Paractinoplanes brasiliensis: one gene and its partner. The protein of the gene in region 1 interacts with the protein of each later gene in a pairwise test. Links are inferred from orthologs where the notes say so. Each region holds a gene or a part of one and is shown in the gene's direction. Other genes may lie near its edges.

What was found.
Region 2: the proteins of dnaE (region 1) and rplL interact in binary tests that used the Escherichia coli proteins (3 or more experiments, as listed by UniProt). The link is inferred for Paractinoplanes brasiliensis from one-to-one orthologs.

What each region holds. Positions count from the first base shown.
Region 1 is NZ_SNWR01000001.1:1,575,559-1,584,910, reverse strand. The notes cover bases 3,356-7,430. They hold dnaE (DNA polymerase III subunit alpha), read left to right. Parts: upstream 3,356-3,696; coding sequence 3,697-7,230; downstream 7,231-7,430. Other genes in these bases: C8E87_RS06680 (DUF2567 domain-containing protein), read left to right, coding at 7,286-7,430; C8E87_RS06690 (MinD/ParA family ATP-binding protein), read left to right, coding at 3,356-3,620. Outside these bases: lspA (signal peptidase II), read left to right, coding at 1-71; C8E87_RS06700 (RluA family pseudouridine synthase), read left to right, coding at 113-997; C8E87_RS06695 (hypothetical protein), read left to right, coding at 1,017-2,000; more of C8E87_RS06690, read left to right, coding at 2,166-3,355; more of C8E87_RS06680, read left to right, coding at 7,431-8,131; C8E87_RS06675 (LON peptidase substrate-binding domain-containing protein), read right to left, coding at 8,196-8,903; hisD (histidinol dehydrogenase), read left to right, coding at 9,044-9,352. UniProt on the Escherichia coli protein: DNA polymerase III is a complex, multichain enzyme responsible for most of the replicative synthesis in bacteria. This DNA polymerase also exhibits 3' to 5' exonuclease activity. The alpha chain is the DNA polymerase catalytic subunit.
Region 2 is NZ_SNWR01000001.1:2,780,582-2,788,634, reverse strand. What follows is about bases 5,278-8,053. They hold rplL (50S ribosomal protein L7/L12), read left to right. Parts: upstream 5,278-6,361; coding sequence 6,362-6,745; downstream 6,746-8,053. Other genes in these bases: rpoB (DNA-directed RNA polymerase subunit beta), read left to right, coding at 7,318-8,053; rplJ (50S ribosomal protein L10), read left to right, coding at 5,762-6,307; C8E87_RS12385 (hypothetical protein), read left to right, coding at 5,278-5,311. In the rest of the region: C8E87_RS12440 (putative bifunctional diguanylate cyclase/phosphodiesterase), read left to right, coding at 1-36; rpmG (50S ribosomal protein L33), read left to right, coding at 427-594; C8E87_RS12420 (MaoC family dehydratase N-terminal domain-containing protein), read left to right, coding at 670-1,116; C8E87_RS12415 (MaoC family dehydratase), read left to right, coding at 1,181-1,576; preprotein translocase subunit SecE, read left to right, coding at 1,878-2,243; transcription termination/antitermination protein NusG, read left to right, coding at 2,282-3,043; rplA (50S ribosomal protein L1), read left to right, coding at 3,109-3,819; C8E87_RS12390 (ATP-binding cassette domain-containing protein), read left to right, coding at 3,882-4,634; more of C8E87_RS12385, read left to right, coding at 4,631-5,277. UniProt on the Escherichia coli protein: The binding site for several of the GTPase factors involved in protein synthesis (IF-2, EF-Tu, EF-G and RF3). Is thus essential for accurate translation.

The sequences.
Region 1 (9,352 bases):
TCGAGCTCACCGGCCGGCAACGCGACGGCAGCCGGATCTCCGTACGGAAGAAGAAGGAAGAGGCACAGTGAGCTCGCAGCGGTCCCTCCCGGTGCCCGACGGGCTCGACGGGATGCGCCTCGACCAGGCCGTGAGCCGGTTGTTCGGGTTGTCCCGCACGGCCGCCGCGACCCTGGTCGAGTCGGGTGACGCGTTGGTCGACGGCATCCCGCGCCCCAAGTCCGACAAGGTCTCGGCGGGCGCCTGGCTCGAGGTCACGTTGCCCGCGCCCGTGGCGGCCCCGGTGGTGGTGGCCGAGCCGGTGCACGGCCTGAAGGTGATCTACAGCGATGACGACATCGTGGTGGTCGACAAGCCGGTCGGCGTGGCGGCGCACCCGAGCCCCGGCTGGACCGGCCCGACCGTGGTGGGCGGGCTGGCCGCGATGGGGCAGAACGTCGCGACCAGCGGCGCCGCCGAGCGGCAGGGCGTCGTCCACCGGCTCGACGTCGGCACCACCGGCATCATGGTCGTGGCCAAGAGCGAAGTGGCGTACAGCGCGCTCAAGCGGGCCTTCAAGGAACGCGAGGTCGACAAGCGCTACCACGCGGTCGTGCAGGGCCACCTCGACCCGCTGCGCGGCACCATCGACGCGCCGATCGACAGGCACCCGACGGCCGACTACCGGTTCGCGGTGATGTCGACCGGCAAGCCGAGCGTCACCCACTACGACACGGTCGAGGCGTTCCGCTCGGCCAGCCTGGTCGACGTGAAGCTCGAGACGGGCCGCACCCACCAGATCCGCGTGCACTTCTCGGCGCTGCGGCACCCGTGCGTCGGCGACCAGCAGTACGGCGCCGACCCGACGCTGGCGGCCCGGCTCAAGCTGACCCGTCAGTGGCTGCACGCCCGCGAGCTGTCCTTCCTGCACCCGCGCACACTCGACGAGGTGCGTTTCGTCAGCGACTATCCCGACGACCTGAAGTACGCGCTGAGCGTGCTGCAGGACGCGAGCTGATCCGGGGGAGCGGACACCGGTGGGACCGGCGGAGCGAGTACGGGGGCCGGTCCTGCGCGGCGCCCCGGCCGTGCGCATGGCCGCCACGGTCGCGGCCGTGTCCGCCGGGGTTGTGCTGCTCGGACTGATCTGGGTGAGCCGGCCCGACGTCGTGCCGCCGGAGGACCCCAGTGACGTCGTCCGCGTCGGGGTCGTCCAGGGCCAGTCGGTGCCCGGTTACCTCGACGCGAGCCGCAGCGAGCTGGCCGCCCTGACCGATCCGTCGGCGCCCGCCGCGGGCGAGACGTGGGCGCTGGTCAGCCTGGCAGGTTATGTCGGGGCCGGACCGCTGCCCGACCTGCTCGCGGGCACGGCCGTGGCCCAGGTGTACGCCCGGGTGCCGTTGCCCGGCGCACACACGCCGGTCGTGCGGATCCCGGTCTATCGGCTGCCCGCCGACGTGATGACCGGGATGCTCGACACGGCCCTGGCCCGCGATCGTGAGCACGCCGAGTACGAGCAGCTGGCCCGCCGCCTGACCGGGGACGACGACAACCGGCAGCGGGCCCGGCGGGCGTACGCGACGGCGGCCCGGACGGCGGCCCAGGAGGCCTCGGCGTACCGGTCGGGGTGTTCGTGTGTCTTCGCGGCGGTGGTGCGTGCGGCGCCGTCCGCGTTGCGCGAGGTGGCCGGCCGGGCCGGTGTGCGCGCGGTGGACCCGGCCCCCGAGGTCAGAAGCCTCGACCGTACGGAGTTCCGGCCGCCGCAGCCCGAGCAGACCGGCACCGTCCCGCCCGAACCGTCCCGTTCGCCGGCCGTGCCAATGGACACCGGGGGCATTGCCTCCCGCCCGCCCGCGCCGATAGTGTCGTCGCCCGGGACGCCTGTGACATCTGCCTCATCGAGCGTCGCCGCACGCACCACCCCGCCTTCCACCCCGGCCTCGGAGGAACGTTCTGCCGTACCCTCTGCCTCGGACGCGACTCCTGCTCACGACGCGACCAGTCGTCCGCCAGCACCTTGAGCCCGGCCCGGACGTTAGTTTCTTCGTCCGCCGGTGGCGCGGCCCCTGACGGCCGTGGTTCTTCAGAACGGGCAGTGGCCCGATCGGGGTTAGCTCCGTAGCCTGTCAGGGGCGAGGAGCCCGGGCGTAAGCATCATCGAAAAGCATGTGCAGGGAGGACGAGCCGTGGACGGGACCGAGACCGGCTGGGGCCGGCCTGCGGAACCAGCCCCGCGATGGCGGGCGCTGCTCGACCGCGCCCGGCACGGTTCCCGGTCGGCCGAGGAACAGTCCGAGCACGAACGCGAGAGTCAGAACGGGCAAACCGACCCGCAGCAGTACGGGCAGCCTTTGCCGACTCGCCGCCCGGTCAACCCGCTGGACGCCCGCGGGCAGCAGTACGGCTCCGGGCGGTACGAGCAGCCCCGCCCCGAGCAGCAGCCGCCGCCCGAGCAGCGGGCGATGCCGCAGCGCCCGGTCAACCCGCTCGACCCGCGCTGGCAGGCTCGTCAGGCCGAGCTGAACGGCGGCGGTCGCCGGGGCGCCGCTCCGCCGCCTGCCCCGGCGCCGCCGGTCGAGGAACCGCACAGCTTCTTCAGCCCCTCGGCGCGGCCGCCCGCGGCGCCGCCGCCGGGCCGTGACTACCCGCAGGTGCGCGCCTCGGCCGCCCCGGTGATGCCGGTGCAGCCGCCCCCGGTCCAGCCGCCGCCGGTGCAGCCGGCCCCGGTGCAGCCGCCCCCGGTGCAGCAGCAGCCGCCGATGATGCCTTTGGCCCCGCAGCCGACCTCGCCCGCCGCCGCGCGCATCGAGTGGCGGCAGAGCCGCGCCGACGAGGAGCTCGAGCGCGCGGTGGCCGTGATGCGCCGCAAGCTCGGCAAGCCCCGGGTGCTCGCGTTCGCCAATCCCAAGGGCGGCGTGCACAAGACCACCGCCACCGTGCTGGCCGCCGCCACGATCGGGAGCGTCCGCGGCCGCGGCGTGCTCGCCTGGGACGACAACGAGCTGCGCGGCACACTCGGCCTGCGCGCCGGCAGCGCCCGCCATGCCCGCACGATCAAGCACCTGCTGGCCGACCTGATGCAGATCGAGAACCTGCACGGCGACGGGTTGCTGCAGGAACTCGACGGCTATCTGCGGCACGCTTCGGACGGCTCGTACGACGTGCTGGCCGGCGAGGAGAACCCGCGCTTCGCCCAGCGGCTCGACCAGGCCACCGTGCGGCGGGTGATGGATCTTCTCCGGCGCACCCACGACGTGATCTGTGTCGACACCGGCAACAACGTCGAGAGCGTGAACTGGCAGACCGTCATGCGCCAGGCCGACCAGCTCGTGATCACCACCGTGCCCCGCGAGGACGCCGCGTTCACCGCCGACTGGATGCTCGACGTGCTCGACGACAGCGGGATGGGTGACCTGGTCTCCAACGCGGTGACGCTGATCTCGTGCCCCTCGCCGGGTCCGCTGCCGTTGCTCAACGACTTCGCCAAGCACTTCGCCACCCGCACCCGCGCGGTCGCGATCGTGCCCTACGACCAGGCGCTCGAGGTGGGCTCGTCGATCGAGTACGCGGACCTCCAGCAGGAGACGCGTACGGCGTGGCTCAAGGCCGCCTCTGTGATGATCGAGCCATTCGCGGAGTAGGCCGCGTGGGGCCTCCCCGATTGTCGGTGGGTGCGGCTATCCTCGCTCGGGTCCACACAACTTAAGGGGGCCCCGGGTGTCTGACTCGTTCGTGCATCTCCACGTGCACACCGAGTATTCGATGCTCGACGGGGCCGCCCGTGTCAAAGAGCTGCTGGGCGAGGCCAAACGCCTGGGCATGCCGGCCGCGGCGATCACCGACCACGGCAACATGCACGGCGCCTACGACTTCTACACCCAGGCCACTGCGGCCGGGGTCGTCCCGGTCATCGGCGTCGAGGCCTACGTCGCGCCCGACTCGCGTGACAACAAGAGCCGCGTCAAGTGGGGCCGTCCCGAGCAGAAGAGCGACGACGTCTCGGGTAACGGCGCCTACACCCACATGACCATGTGGGCCCGCAACGCGGTCGGCCTGAAAAACCTGTTCCGCCTCAACTCGCGCGCCTCGATCGAGGGCCAGCTCGGCAAGTACCCGCGGATGGACTTCGACATCATCGCCGAGCACGCCGAGGGCATCATGGGCACCACCGGCTGCCCGTCCGGCGCCGTGCAGACCCGGCTGCGGCTCGGCCAGTTCGACGAGGCGCTCAAGTCGGCCGCGATGTATCAGGAAGCCCTCGGCAAGGACAACTACTTCCTCGAGATCATGGACCACGGCCTGTCGATCGAGAAAAGGGTCCGTGACGGCCTGCTCGAGATCGGCCGGAAACTGGGCATCCCGCCGCTGGTCACCAACGACTCCCACTACACGTACGAGGCTCAGGCGACCGCCCACGACGTGCTGCTGTGCGTGCAGACCGGCAGCAACGTCGCCGACCCCAACCGGTTCCGGTTCGACGGCGCGGGTTACTTCGTCAAGTCGGCCGAGCAGATGCGGGCGGTCGACCCGTCCGAGGCGTGGCAGGAGGGCTGCCGCAACACGCTGCTGGTGGCGGAAAAGGTGGACACCGAGGGGATGTTCACCTTCAAGAACCTCATGCCCCGGTTCCCGATCCCCGAGGGATACACCGAGGAGGAGTACTTCCGCCACGTCGCCTTCGAGGGCCTGCGCAACCGGTTCCCCGACGGCATCCCCGAGACGCACATCAAGCAGGCGGAGTACGAGCTGGGCGTCATCATCCAGATGGGCTTCCCGGCGTACTTCCTCGTGGTGGCCGACTTCATCCAGTGGTCCAAGCGCAACGGCATCGCGGTCGGCCCCGGCCGTGGCTCGGCGGCGGGTTCCCTGGTGGCGTACGCGATGGGCATCACCGACCTCGACCCCCTGCCGCACGGCCTGATCTTCGAGCGGTTCCTCAATCCCGAGCGCATCTCGATGCCCGACGTCGACATCGACTTCGACGAGCGCCGGCGCGGCGAGGTCATCAAGTACGTCACCGACCGCTGGGGCGACGACAAGGTCGCCCAGATCGCCACCTTCGGCACGATCAAGGCCAAGGCCGCCATCAAGGACTCGGCCCGCGTGCTGGGTTACCCGTTCGCGGTCGGCGACCGGATCACCAAGGCGCTGCCGCCCGACGTCATGGGCAAGGGCATCCCGCTCTCCGGCATCTTCGACTCCGAGCACAAGCGCTACAGCGAGGCAGGCGAGGTCCGCACGCTGTACGAGACCGATCCCGACGTCAAAAAGGTGATCGACACCGCGCGGGGCATCGAGGGCCTGATCCGGCAGACCGGTGTGCACGCCGCCGGCGTCATCATGTCGGCCGAGCCGATCATCGACCACATCCCGCTGATGCGCCGTGCCTCCGACGGCGTCATCATCACCCAGTTCGACTACCCGACGTGCGAGACGCTCGGCCTGCTCAAGATGGACTTCCTGGGCCTGCGCAACCTGACGATCCTCGACGACGCGGTCAAGAACATCAAGCTCAACCACGACCTCGACCTCGACCTGCTGGCGTTGCCGCTCGACGACAAGGCGGCCTACGAGCTGCTGGCCCGCGGTGACACGCTCGGCGTCTTCCAGCTCGACGGCGGGCCGATGCGGTCGCTGCTGCGGCTGATGAAGCCCGACAACTTCGAGGACATCTCGGCCGTCCTGGCGCTCTACCGCCCCGGCCCGATGGGCGTCGAGTCGCACACCAACTACGCGCTGCGCAAGAACGGCCTGCAGGAGATCACGCCGATCCACCCGGAGCTCGAGGAGCCGCTGCGCGAGATCCTCGAACCCACGTACGGGCTGATCGTCTATCAGGAGCAGGTGCAGCGCGCCGCGCAGATCCTCGCCGGTTACAGCCTGGGCCAGGCCGACCTGCTGCGCCGGGCCATGGGCAAGAAGAAGAAGGAGATCCTGGACAAGGAGTTCGGCCCGTTCCAGCAGGGCTGCCTCGACCACGGTTACTCCAAGGAAGCCATCCAGGCGGTGTGGGACGTGCTGGTCCCGTTCGCCGGCTACGCGTTCAACAAGGCGCACTCCGCCGCGTACGGGCTGGTCTCCTACTGGACCGCCTATCTGAAGGCGCACTATCCCGCCGAGTACATGGGTGGTCTGCTGACCAGCGTCGGCGACGACAAGGACAAGATGGCGATGTACCTGGCGGAGTGCCGGCGCATGGGCATCCAGGTCCTGCCGCCCGACGTCAACCAGTCGGCCGGTCCGTTCACCCCGGTCGGCAAGGACATCCGGTTCGGCCTGGCCGCGGTGCGCAACGTCGGCAACAACGTCGTCGACGCGATCGTCCGCTGCCGCACCGAGAAGGGCGAGTATCAGGACTTCTACGACTTCCTGTCCAAGGTCGACGCGGTCGCCTGCAACAAGAAGACGATTGAATCCCTGATCAAGGCGGGCGCGTTCGACTCGATGGGGCACAGCCGCAAGGGCTTGCTCGCGGTGCACGCCGAGGCCATCGACGCGTACGCGGACGTCAAGCGCAACGAGGCGGCCGGCCAGTTCGACCTGTTCGGGGCTTTCGGGGACGCCGACGGCGGCAGCGCGGCCACGGTTGCCATGCCCGCGATCGGCGACTCCGAGTGGGACAAGCGCGACAAGCTGGCGTTCGAGCGCGAGATGCTCGGCCTCTACGTCAGCGACCACCCCCTGGCCGGGCTCGAGCAGCTGCTGCAAAATGCCGCCGACACGACGATCGCGGCGCTGAACGAGGAGGGTTCGGTTCCCGACGGCCAGGTCGTCACGCTGGCGGGCATCCTCACCGGCGTGCAGCGCCGCATCACCAAGCAGGGCCGCGCGTGGGCCTCGGCCACCCTGGAAGACCTGGCCGGCGGCGTCGAGGCGCTGTTCTTCCCCAACACCTACGAGGTGATCGGCCAGTTCATCGCCGAGGACGCGATCGTGGTGGTCAAGGGCCGGGTCGACCGGCGCGACGACACCCCGCGCATCATGGCGATGGACATGTCGCTGCCCGACGTCAGCCACAACCCCGACAGCAAGCCGGTCACGCTGACCATGCCGATCACCCGGTGCACGCCGCCGCTGGTCTCCGAGCTCAAGGAGATCCTGACCAGCCACCCGGGCGACTCCGAGGTCCACGTCCACCTGCAGAACGGCAGCCGTACGACGGTTCTGCGACTGGGCGCGGTGCGGGTCGCGCCGACCCCGGCGCTGCGGGCCGACCTCAAGATGATCCTCGGCCCGTCCGCGGTGGGCTGACCCCGGTGACCGGGCACGGGCGACGGCCGCACGCGGCACCTGGCAGGATCGTAGGGTGAACCCGAGTCAGGAACCGGCGTCGCACCAGCCCGGCGAGCGCTCGGCGCCCGAGTCCCGTGCCGTGGATTACGGCTACGGCGCGCCCGGCGCTGGGGGCTATGGGTCTGCGCCCGACGGCGGCGGTTATGGCCCGACGCCCGACGGCGGCGGTTATGGGCTGGCGCATCCGTCGGGGCCGATCGAGGAGCCGCGCAACGCCTTCGGCCGGGCCTGGAGCATGCACCTGTCGTCGCACCGGCCCTGGAAGCGCACCCTCGTCGTCGCCCTCGGGTGTTTCCTGGTGATCGTCGTGCTCGGCGGTCCGCTGGGCCTGCTCTGGCGCGCGCTGGCCCCCTCGGTGCCGGTGGTCGACGCCGGTCAGGCCGGGATCGTGGTCAACGACCCCTCGCCCGAGGAGTACATCGCCGCCGACGGCTGGTTCACGCTGCTGGGCCTCGGGTTCGGCCTGCTCGTGGCGATCGTCGCGTGGCTCGTGCTGCGCCGCGACCGGGGGCCGTTCCTGCTGCTCAGCGTCGTGCTGGGCGCGCTCGGGGCGGGCTGGCTGGTGGCGCCCCGGGTGGGCGAGCTGATCGGGCGGTCCGACTATCAGAGCTGGGCCGAAACGGCGCAGCAGGGTGCCACCTACATGGCGCCGCCCGAGGTGCACGCGCTCGGCCCGACGCTGGTGCCGGCCTTCGCCGCGGCGATCGTGCTGACGTTGCTGGCCGGGTGGTCCAACGACCCCGACCTCGACCAGCCGGGCGCCAAACCGGGCTACGGCTCGAACAACCCCGGGCCTGTGGGGCCGCAGCCGGGCGACGGCTATGAAGCCACCGATTGGCAGGCCGAGCCGCGCGGGTAACTCGGGCGGCGTCTTCGGGCAATGATGAGCGCCGACGATCCTGAACGCCTTCCGTCACCGACTGTCAGTTGGGGCTGGCGGGCCGGGCCAGGTCGCTCAGCGGCACCGGCACGGCCCGCACCCGCGCCAGCAGGCCGGACTCGCGGTTGAGCAGCTTGAGCTCGGTGCGCAGGCGGGTTGTGGTGTCGGGGGCGGACAGCAGCAGCTGACGCTCGTCGGTGGTGAGCTGGGCCGTGGCCGCGATCAGGTGGGACAGCACGGTCGCGTCGCCCGGGACGGCGTCGAGCACCTCGGAGTCGGGGCGCAGCAGCTCGAGATAACCCCGGAAGGCGGCCAGGGCCCGGGGCGCGAGCAGTTCGGCCATCTCGTCGGGCGACTCGTCGGGCAGCCAGTCGACCTCCGCGGTCAGATAGGGCTCGTCACCCTGGCGCACGTCCTTGAGCGTGAACCGCCGCCGGCCGACCGTCATGATGTCGTAGCGGCCGTCTGGCAGCTCGGTGACCTGCCGCAACTCGGCCGTGCAGCCGGTCGGGTAGAGGTCGTCGACCACCAGCGGGACGGACTCCTGAGCCGGGCCGTCGGCACCGTCGGGCGCGGGCGCCTCGGCCCCGCGCCGCAGGGTCACGACGCCGAACTCGTGCGGCCCGTCCTCGGGGCCGGCCACGAGCTCGCGAACGAGCGTGCGGTAGCGCTCCTCGAAGATGTGCAGAGGCAGCACCAGGCCGGGGAAGAGCACCGTACCCAGTGGGAACACCGGCAGCCGATTGCTCACGGGATCAGCCTATCGGTCGGCCTCCCATGGTCAACCCGTCGCGTCGGGGTCACCACGGCCGGTGGTGATCCTCGTCCCACGACTCGGGCCGGCCTGCGGCGACGCCGGTTCTGCCGGGGGTTCCGCCTAGAATTGGCGGCGTGCTGAATCGGATCGACCTGCGCGGCTCCTCCCGGGACCCGCGAGGCCTGCTGCCCCGTGCCCAGCTCGACGTCTCCGCGGCCGTCGAGCAGATCCGCCCGGTCGTCGAGGCGGTCCATCAGCATGGCTTCTCCGCGATCCGCGAGGCCACTCAGCGGTTCGACGGCGTCGAGCTCGACCGCCTGAGGGTGCCCGCCGCCGCGATCACCGCCGCCGCCGAGACGCTCGAGCCCGACGTCCGCGCCGCCCTCGAGGTCGTCATCCAGCGCGCTCGCAAGGTGCACGCCGACCAGCGCCGCACCGATGTG
Region 2 (8,053 bases), 1.2 Mb from region 1 along the record:
GCGGGCGAGGTCAGAAGGCTCCGCGCGGTGATCTGACCTGCGCCGACACGGGTATCGGGGAGGCGATTTCACCCCCTGCCCCGGGCCGTGTAAGCTTCTGTCTGCGCAACAAGCGAGAGATCGTGCGCAAGCCCCCTTAGCTCAGTCGGCAGAGCGTCTCCATGGTAAGGAGAAGGTCTACGGTTCGATTCCGTAAGGGGGCTCTACCGGGTTCGTTCCCGCCACAGGCGTCGGACTTGAGCCTGGCTCTGGCGGTGTAGCTCAGATGGCAGAGCAAGCGGCTCATAATCGCTGTGTCGCCGGTTCAAGTCCGGCCACCGCTACTTTGCAATAGGGATCCCTCCCGGGGTCCCGCTTTGCATGTCGGCGCTCCTCCGGAGTAATCTGGAGCGTCGTTCAACCCCGTTAGCAGGAAGGCAACCCGTCGTGGCCAAGGCGACCGACGTCCGTCCGAAGATCACTTTGGCTTGTACGGAGTGCAAGGACCGGAACTACATCACCCGGAAGAACCGGCGTAACGACCCCGACCGGGTCGAGCTGAAGAAGTTCTGCCCGCGTGACGGCAAGCACACCCTGCACCGCGAGACCCGCTGATCTTCCGTACTTCTGCGCCGTTCGGTCCTGGACCGGGCGGCGCAGAGTCGTTTCGGCCGAAGTAAGTTCTTGGGTATGCCCCTGGACCCGTCCTTCGTCGGCCGCAGCTGGCCGGCCACCGAGCCCTACCAGGTCGGACGCGAAAAGATCCGCGAGTTCGCTCGCGCGATCGGCGCCGCCGACGCCGAATATCACGATCCCGAGGCGGCCCGGGCCATCGGCTACGCCGACGTCGTGGCCCCGCCCACGTTCCCGGTCGTGATCACGATGGCGGCGAACCGGCAGATCATTGAGGACCCGGCGCTCGGGCTCGACTACAGCCGCGTCGTGCACGGCGACCAGAGGTTCGCGTACAAGCGCCCGGTCGTGGCCGGCGACGAGCTGGTCTGCGTCAACTCGGTCGACGACATCACCTCGCGCGGCGGTCACGACTTCCTGACCACCCGCACCGAGGTCACCACCGTGGCCGGCGAGCCCGTCGTCACGGTCTGGTCCAAGCTGGTGCAAAGAGGTACGGAGTGATCGACTGCACCGGAGCGAGCGAAGCAGGCGTAGGGCCAGGAGAGCACGACCACGGAGGCACGGAGTGAGCGAGACGCTGGAACCGCAGACCTTTCGGGTCACCCGGGCCGACCTGGTGCGTTACGCGGGCGCCTCGGGCGACTTCAACACCATCCACTGGAGCGACCGGATCGCCACGAGCGTCGGCCTGCCCGGGGTCATCGCCCACGGCATGCTGACCATGGCCCTGGTCGGCCGGGCGGTCACCGCCTGGGCCGGCGCGCCCGACGCCGTCGTGGAATACAGCGTGCGGTTCGCCCGCCCGGTTCCCGTCCCCGACACCGACGAGGGCACCGAGGTGGTCGTCACCGGCACGGTCAAGGGGACCACCGACGAGGGCCTGACCAAGCTGGCGCTCACGGCCACCTGCCAGGGCGAAAAGGTGCTCTCCCTGGCTCAGGCGACGATCCGTAAGCGCTAGCTCCCAGTTCGGGCGAGCCCGGGTTGGGCGAACCCGGTGTGAACCCGTACACTGGTGCGCCGTGGGGCAATGACCCCCCGGACCAGGCTGCCTGGACCGGGGTTTCAGTTGCCTCGCACAGGGGTGTAGCTCAATTGGCAGAGCAGCGGTCTCCAAAACCGCAGGCTGCAGGTTCAAGTCCTGTCACCCCTGCGCAATCCTCCTAGACGTGCCCGCCCGGTGCGCGGTCCGCACGACCTCCGCGCCCGTGGCGAGCGCCGACAGGGGAAATCCCCACCACCGATGACGGAAGTAGGGCGCCATGGCCGACGACAGGAAACGACCCGGTGACGCCGGCGACCCTGCCGACGACGAGGTGTTCGACGACGCCGTCGAGGACGACAAGGACGCCGCCGACGGCGACGAGCCCGTAGGCCGCGGCGGCACCGCCGTCGCGGAGCGTTCGGCCCGGCCGAAGAAAGAGGTCCGCCGGACAGGCTTCTTCGGGCGGATCGGCGGTTTCTTCCGTGAGGTCGTCAGCGAGCTGCGTAAGGTCATCTGGCCCACGCGCAAGGAGCTCCTGACCTACACGACGATCGTGATCGTCTTCGTGACGGTCGTGACCACCATCGTCGGCCTGCTGGACCTCGGCCTGGGCAAGGCCATCCTCTGGGCGTTCGGCGGCTGACCCCGCCGTTGAGAAGACATAGCTGGAAGTGAGCGAGCGTGCCTGAGTACGACGACGAGACCGCGCAGTCCGTCGACGAGCAGTCGTCGGTGGCCACGGCGGACAACGACGAGTCGGTCGAGGCCGCCGAGCCGCAGGAGTCCGCCGAGCCGCAGGACGCGGTCGAGGCGACGGCCGCCCCCGCGCCGGCCGTCGAGGACGATGAGGACTTCGACCCGGTGCAGGAGCTTCGGCAGAAGCTGCGGTACGCGCCGGGCGACTGGTATGTCGTGCACTCCTACGCGGGCTACGAGAACAAGGTCAAGACCAACCTCGAGACCCGCATCACGAGCCTCGACATGGAGGACTTCATCTTCCAGGTCGAGGTGCCGACCCGCGAAGAGGTCGAGGTCAAGGGCGGCAAGCGCGTCCAGGTCAACAACAAGGTCTTCCCGGGCTACATCCTCGTCCGGATGGACCTGACGCCCGAGTCGTACTCCTGTGTCCGGAACACGCCCGGTGTGACCGGTTTCGTGGGTGCGACCGACCGCGTCGACCGGCCCGCCCCGCTCTCGCTCGACGAGGTGCTGAAGTGGCTGGCGCCGGCGGTCGAGCAGGAGGAAAAGAAGGCCAAGCCGGAGGTCAAGGTGCTCGACTTCGAGGTCGGCGACTCGGTCACGGTCACCGACGGCGCGTTCGCCTCGCTGCCCGCCTCGATCAGCGAAATTAATGCCGACCAGCAGAAGTTGAAGGTTCTGGTCTCCATCTTCGGCCGCGAGACGCCGGTGGAGCTGAACTTCAACCAGGTCGCCAAGATCTGACAAGCACGTCAGTGGGAGGGCCTGATGAACAGGTCCGCCATCTACCACAACAGGAGTAAGTGAACATGCAGCGCAGCAAGGGCTACCGCAAGGGCGCCGAGCAGATCGACGCGAACAAGCTCTACGAGCCGGCCGAGGCGATCAAGCTCGCCAAGGAGGCCAGCCCGACCAAGTTCGACGCCACCGTCGAGGTCGCGATGCGTCTGGGCGTCGACCCGCGCAAGGCCGACCAGATGGTCCGCGGCACGGTCAACCTGCCCCACGGCACCGGCAAGACCGCCCGCGTGATCGTTTTCGCCCAGGGCGCGAAGGCTGAGGAGGCCGTCGCGGCCGGCGCCGACGAGGTGGGCACCGACGAGCTCGTCGCCCGCATCCAGGGTGGTTGGCTCGACTTCGACGCCGCGATCGCCACCCCCGACCAGATGGCCAAGATCGGACGTATCGCCCGCATCCTCGGCCCGCGTGGTCTCATGCCCAACCCGAAGACCGGCACCGTCACCATGGACGTGGCCAAGGCGGTCAACGAGATCAAGGGCGGCAAGATCACGTTCCGGGTGGACAAGCACTCGAACCTGCACCTGATCATCGGCAAGGCGTCGTTCACGCCGGAGCAGCTGACCGACAACTACGCCGCCGTGCTCGACGAGGTGCTGCGGGCCAAGCCGTCCGCAGCCAAGGGCAAGTACCTCAAGAAGGTCACGGTCACCACCACCATGGGCCCCGGTGTGCCGGTCGACCCGAACGTGGTCAAGGGCTTCACCAGCACCGAGGCCTGATCCCGCATCAGGACGGCCCCCGGGGGACATCCCCGGGGGTTTTTCTGTGGCAAAGTTCCGTCGTGCGTTTCGACGGGGTCTGGTTCCGCTACGCCCGCCGCGCCGACTGGACGCTGCGCGCGGTCGACGCCGTCGTCGAGCCCGGCCAGACGGTCGTCGTGCTGGGCCGCAACGGCGCCGGCAAGTCGACGCTCCTCCAGCTCGCCGCCGGTGTCCTCCGCCCGGGACGCGGCGCCGTCCGTGACCGCCCGCCCACCGTCGGGTGGGTGCCCGAGCGTTTCCCGGCCGACCAGCCGTTCACTGCGGGCGACTATCTGCACCGCATGGCCTCCGTGCGCGGTCACGACCCCGCCGAGGCCGACGAGTGGATCGAGCGTCTGCTGCTCACCGGCCACACCGGCACCCGGCTGAGCGACCTCTCCAAGGGCACCGCCCAAAAGGTCGGCCTCGCTCAGGCCCTGACCGGCCGCCCCGGGCTGCTCATCCTGGACGAGCCGTGGGAGGGCCTTGACGCCGTCGCGCGCACCCTGATTCCCGAGATCGTCGCCGAGGTGACCGCAACCGGCGGCATGGCCCTGCTCAGCGACCACCGTGGCGAGACAGCCCACCTTCCCGGCGCGATCCACTGGTCTGTTACCGACGCGACGGTGCAGCCAACCGCGGCCCCGCCCGCTCCCTCCCGCGACGAGGTCGTCATCGAGATCTCCGTCCCCCGCGCCTCCGCCGACGAAGCGGTGGTCCGGCTGCGTGCTTCCGGTCACGCCGTCTTGGGCGTACGCGACGTGAAAGGTCCCCGAAGCGGAGATTCCCGATGAGCGCGCTCGTCCGCATGCGCCTGGCCGGCTTCGTGCGCGGCGGCCGCATCCTCCCGCCCGCGATCGCCGTGCTGGTCGTGCTCGGCATCATCTACGGCGGAGGAGCGTCACCCGCCTCCGTGGCCTACGGCTACTCAGCGGCGGCCCTCTTCCCCGTGTTGGCCTGGCAGAGCAAGCTGCTGCTCGACACCGAACCCGACGTGCAGCGCCGCCTGGCCCGCGTGGCGGTCGGCGCCCCCGCCGAAGCAGTGGCCGGCCTGGCGGCCGCGGGGGTGCTCGCGCTGATCGTCTGCGCCCTCGCCATGGGCGCCCCCTGGCTGTTCCAGGGCATCGACACCGGCAAGCCCGTCCTGTCCGGCGTCCTGCTCGGCACCCTGGCCCACCTGCTCGCCATCCCCGCCGCCGTGGCGGTCGGCGCCCTGGCCAGCCGGTCCGTCACCCGTGGCACCCGCAACGGCGTAGCGGTGCTCGTCGTGGCGGCCGTCCTCGTGGTCGTGCTCGGTCTGCGGGGTTCGTTCGCGCCGTGGCTCGTCCCGCCGGTCATGGCCACGGCACGCGCCCTCAACGACGTCGACCCGCCACCCGCCGCCACGCTGGCCTTGCTCACCGGCTGGGCCGCCGTCTGGTGCACCGTCGCGCTGGCCGTCTACGCCCACCTCCGCCGCTCTCGTTCCTGATGCCGGCCCGACCCTCTCCTGAAGCGGCGATCGTGCCTCAGGAGGCCAAGATCCCGCTCGAGCCCTGTGGAAAACCCGCAACTGTGGACAACTCCAACCCCACTCGGACGAGCCCGTAGGCTGAGAAGTGGGTGGCCACCCCGGGTGGGTGGGGTCTGGGCTGGGAGAAGTAAGCGCGCGTAGACGAGGGGCGATTTGGCGGTTGGTGCCGGGTCGCGTACTCTTGCCAATCGAAGTTCCACCCATAGACCGCTGGTCGCCATGCCTGATCGCTCAGGCCATGGTCGAAGGCCCCGCATGATGCGGGCGGCCCGCGCAGGGGAGAACGGTTCGTGATCAGGCCGGTGAGAGCCGCGCCCGCTCCGCCCCGTGCGCCCTGCGCCGGGGCGTTTCTCATTTTGCCCCTCCTTCGAGTTCGGCCAGTGGCTCGAGCACTGAGAGAGGAGGGACATGGCGGACAAGCCGGTCCGGGCCGACAAGGCCAGTGCCGTCGCGGAGCTGACGGACAACTTCCGTAACTCGTCGGCCGCCGTGCTGACCGAGTACCGCGGTCTCACGGTCAAGCAGCTCACCGAGCTGCGCCGTTCGCTGGGCGGCGACACCAAGTACGCGGTGTCGAAGAACACCCTGGCGAAGCGCGCCGCGAGCGACGCGGGCATTGAGGGCCTCGACACGCTGTTCACCGGTCCTACCGCGCTCGCCTTCATCAACGGCGACCCGGTCGAGGCGGCCAAGGGCCTTCGTGCCTTCGCCAAGGCCAACCCCGTCCTGGTCATCAAGGGCGGTGTCTTCGAGGGCAAGGCGATCACGGCTGACGAGGTCAACAAGATCGCTGACCTCGAGTCGCGTGAGGTTCTGCTGGCCAAGCTGGCCGGCGCCATGAAGGGCAACCTGACCAAGGCGGCCGGCCTCTTCCAGGCCCCGCTGTCGCAGGTGGCGCGCCTCGCGGCCGCTCTTCAGGAGAAGCGCGAGAAGGACGGTCCCGCGGAGGCCTGAGCCACCGCGCACCAGCAAGACTTTTTGATCAGAAGCTAGGAAAGGTTGCCAGACATGGCGAAGCTCAGCACCGACGAGCTGCTCGACGCGTTCAAGGAGATGACGCTGATCGAGCTGTCGGAGTTCGTGAAGCAGTTCGAGTCGACCTTCGAGGTCACCGCCGCTGCTCCGGTCGCCGTCGCGGCCGCTGCCCCGGGTGCGGCTCCGGCCGAGGCCGAGGCCGAGAAGGACTCCTTCGACGTTGTCCTCGAGGGCGACGGCGGCAAGAAGATCCAGGTCATCAAGGTCGTGCGTGAGCTGACCGGCCTGGGCCTCAAGGAGGCCAAGGACGCCGTCGAGTCCGCCCCCAAGGCGATCCTCGAGGGTGTCAACAAGGAGAAGGCCGAGGCTGCCAAGGCCAAGCTCGAGGGCGAGGGCGCCAAGGTCACCCTCAAGTGACCTGACGCTCCACCGTTTCACCTCCCGGATGGCGAGGACCCCGTACGTGGGGTCCTCGCCATCCGTCGTCCGGGGGCTGTCCGGGTGCCGACGTACAAAGCGGGTCCAACCGGGCAAGCCGTGGAGTATGGTCGCTACAGCGCGCCGGGCGGGCGACGGCGAAGGGGCGACCCGCGTCGCAACCCTTGACTGTGTGTCCGCTGACAGGCACGCTGATGACAGCAAGTTTCCGCGCTTGCGACAGCCGAGCGGTGGGTAGTCCGGTTTTACCGGCTCCCGCGGCGAGGCGCCAGAGGGAGAGTTGCCGCGTTCCGAGCGGCCCCGCTGTTGGCCCTGGCCCCTTGGAGGCGCAGGTCAGAGGCCGCGGGGACACGTTCCGCAGGCCCCCTCAGGTGTGGGCTGGACAGCGGTTAGCCGAGCGGCTACACTGCTAGTTTGCGCTGCCTTCTGTCTTGAGCCCTGTCGGGACATCCACCCGGATGAATTCCCGAGGGCTCGTTGGAGTGCACGCAGACAGTTGCATACCGCAGCTGCAGCCGCATCAGCAGCACCGGTCCTCGGAAGGACGCATCTTGGCAGCTTCCCGCCCTGCGAAGACCAGCCGTACGTCGAGCGCTTACGCACCCCGCCGTGTCTCTTTCGGCAGGATCACCGAGCAACTTGAGGTCCCCAACCTCCTCGCCCTCCAGACGGAGTCCTTCGACTGGCTGGTCGGGAACGAGGCTTGGCAGGCCCGGTCGACGGACGACCCGCACGCCCACTCGGGCCTCGCAGAGATCCTCGAAGAGATCAGTCCCATTGAGGACTTCTCCGGCACAATGTCGCTGTCCTTCTCGTCTCCCCGATTCGACGAGGTCAAGGCCTCGATCGAGGAGTGCAAGGAGAAGGATCTGACCTACTGCGCGCCGCTGTTCGTGACCGCGGAGTTCACCAACAACACGACTGGCGAGATCAAGAGCCAGACCGTGTTCATGGGTGACTTCCCGATGATGACCCCCAAGGGGACGTTCGTCATCAACGGCACGGAGCGCGTCGTGGTGAGCCAGCTCGTCCGCTCGCCGGGCGTGTACTTCACCAAGGAGCCGGACAAGACCTCCGACCGCGACCTCTCCAGCGTCAAGGTCATCCCCAGCCGGGGCGCCTGGCTGGAGTTCGACATCGACAAGCGCGACACCGTCGGTGTCCGGATCGACCGCAAGCGCCGGCAGGCCGTCACCGTCCTGCTCAAGGCGATCGGCTGGTCGGCCGACCAGATCCGTGAGCGGTTCGGCTGGTCCGAGCTGCTCATGACCACGCTCGAGAAGGACC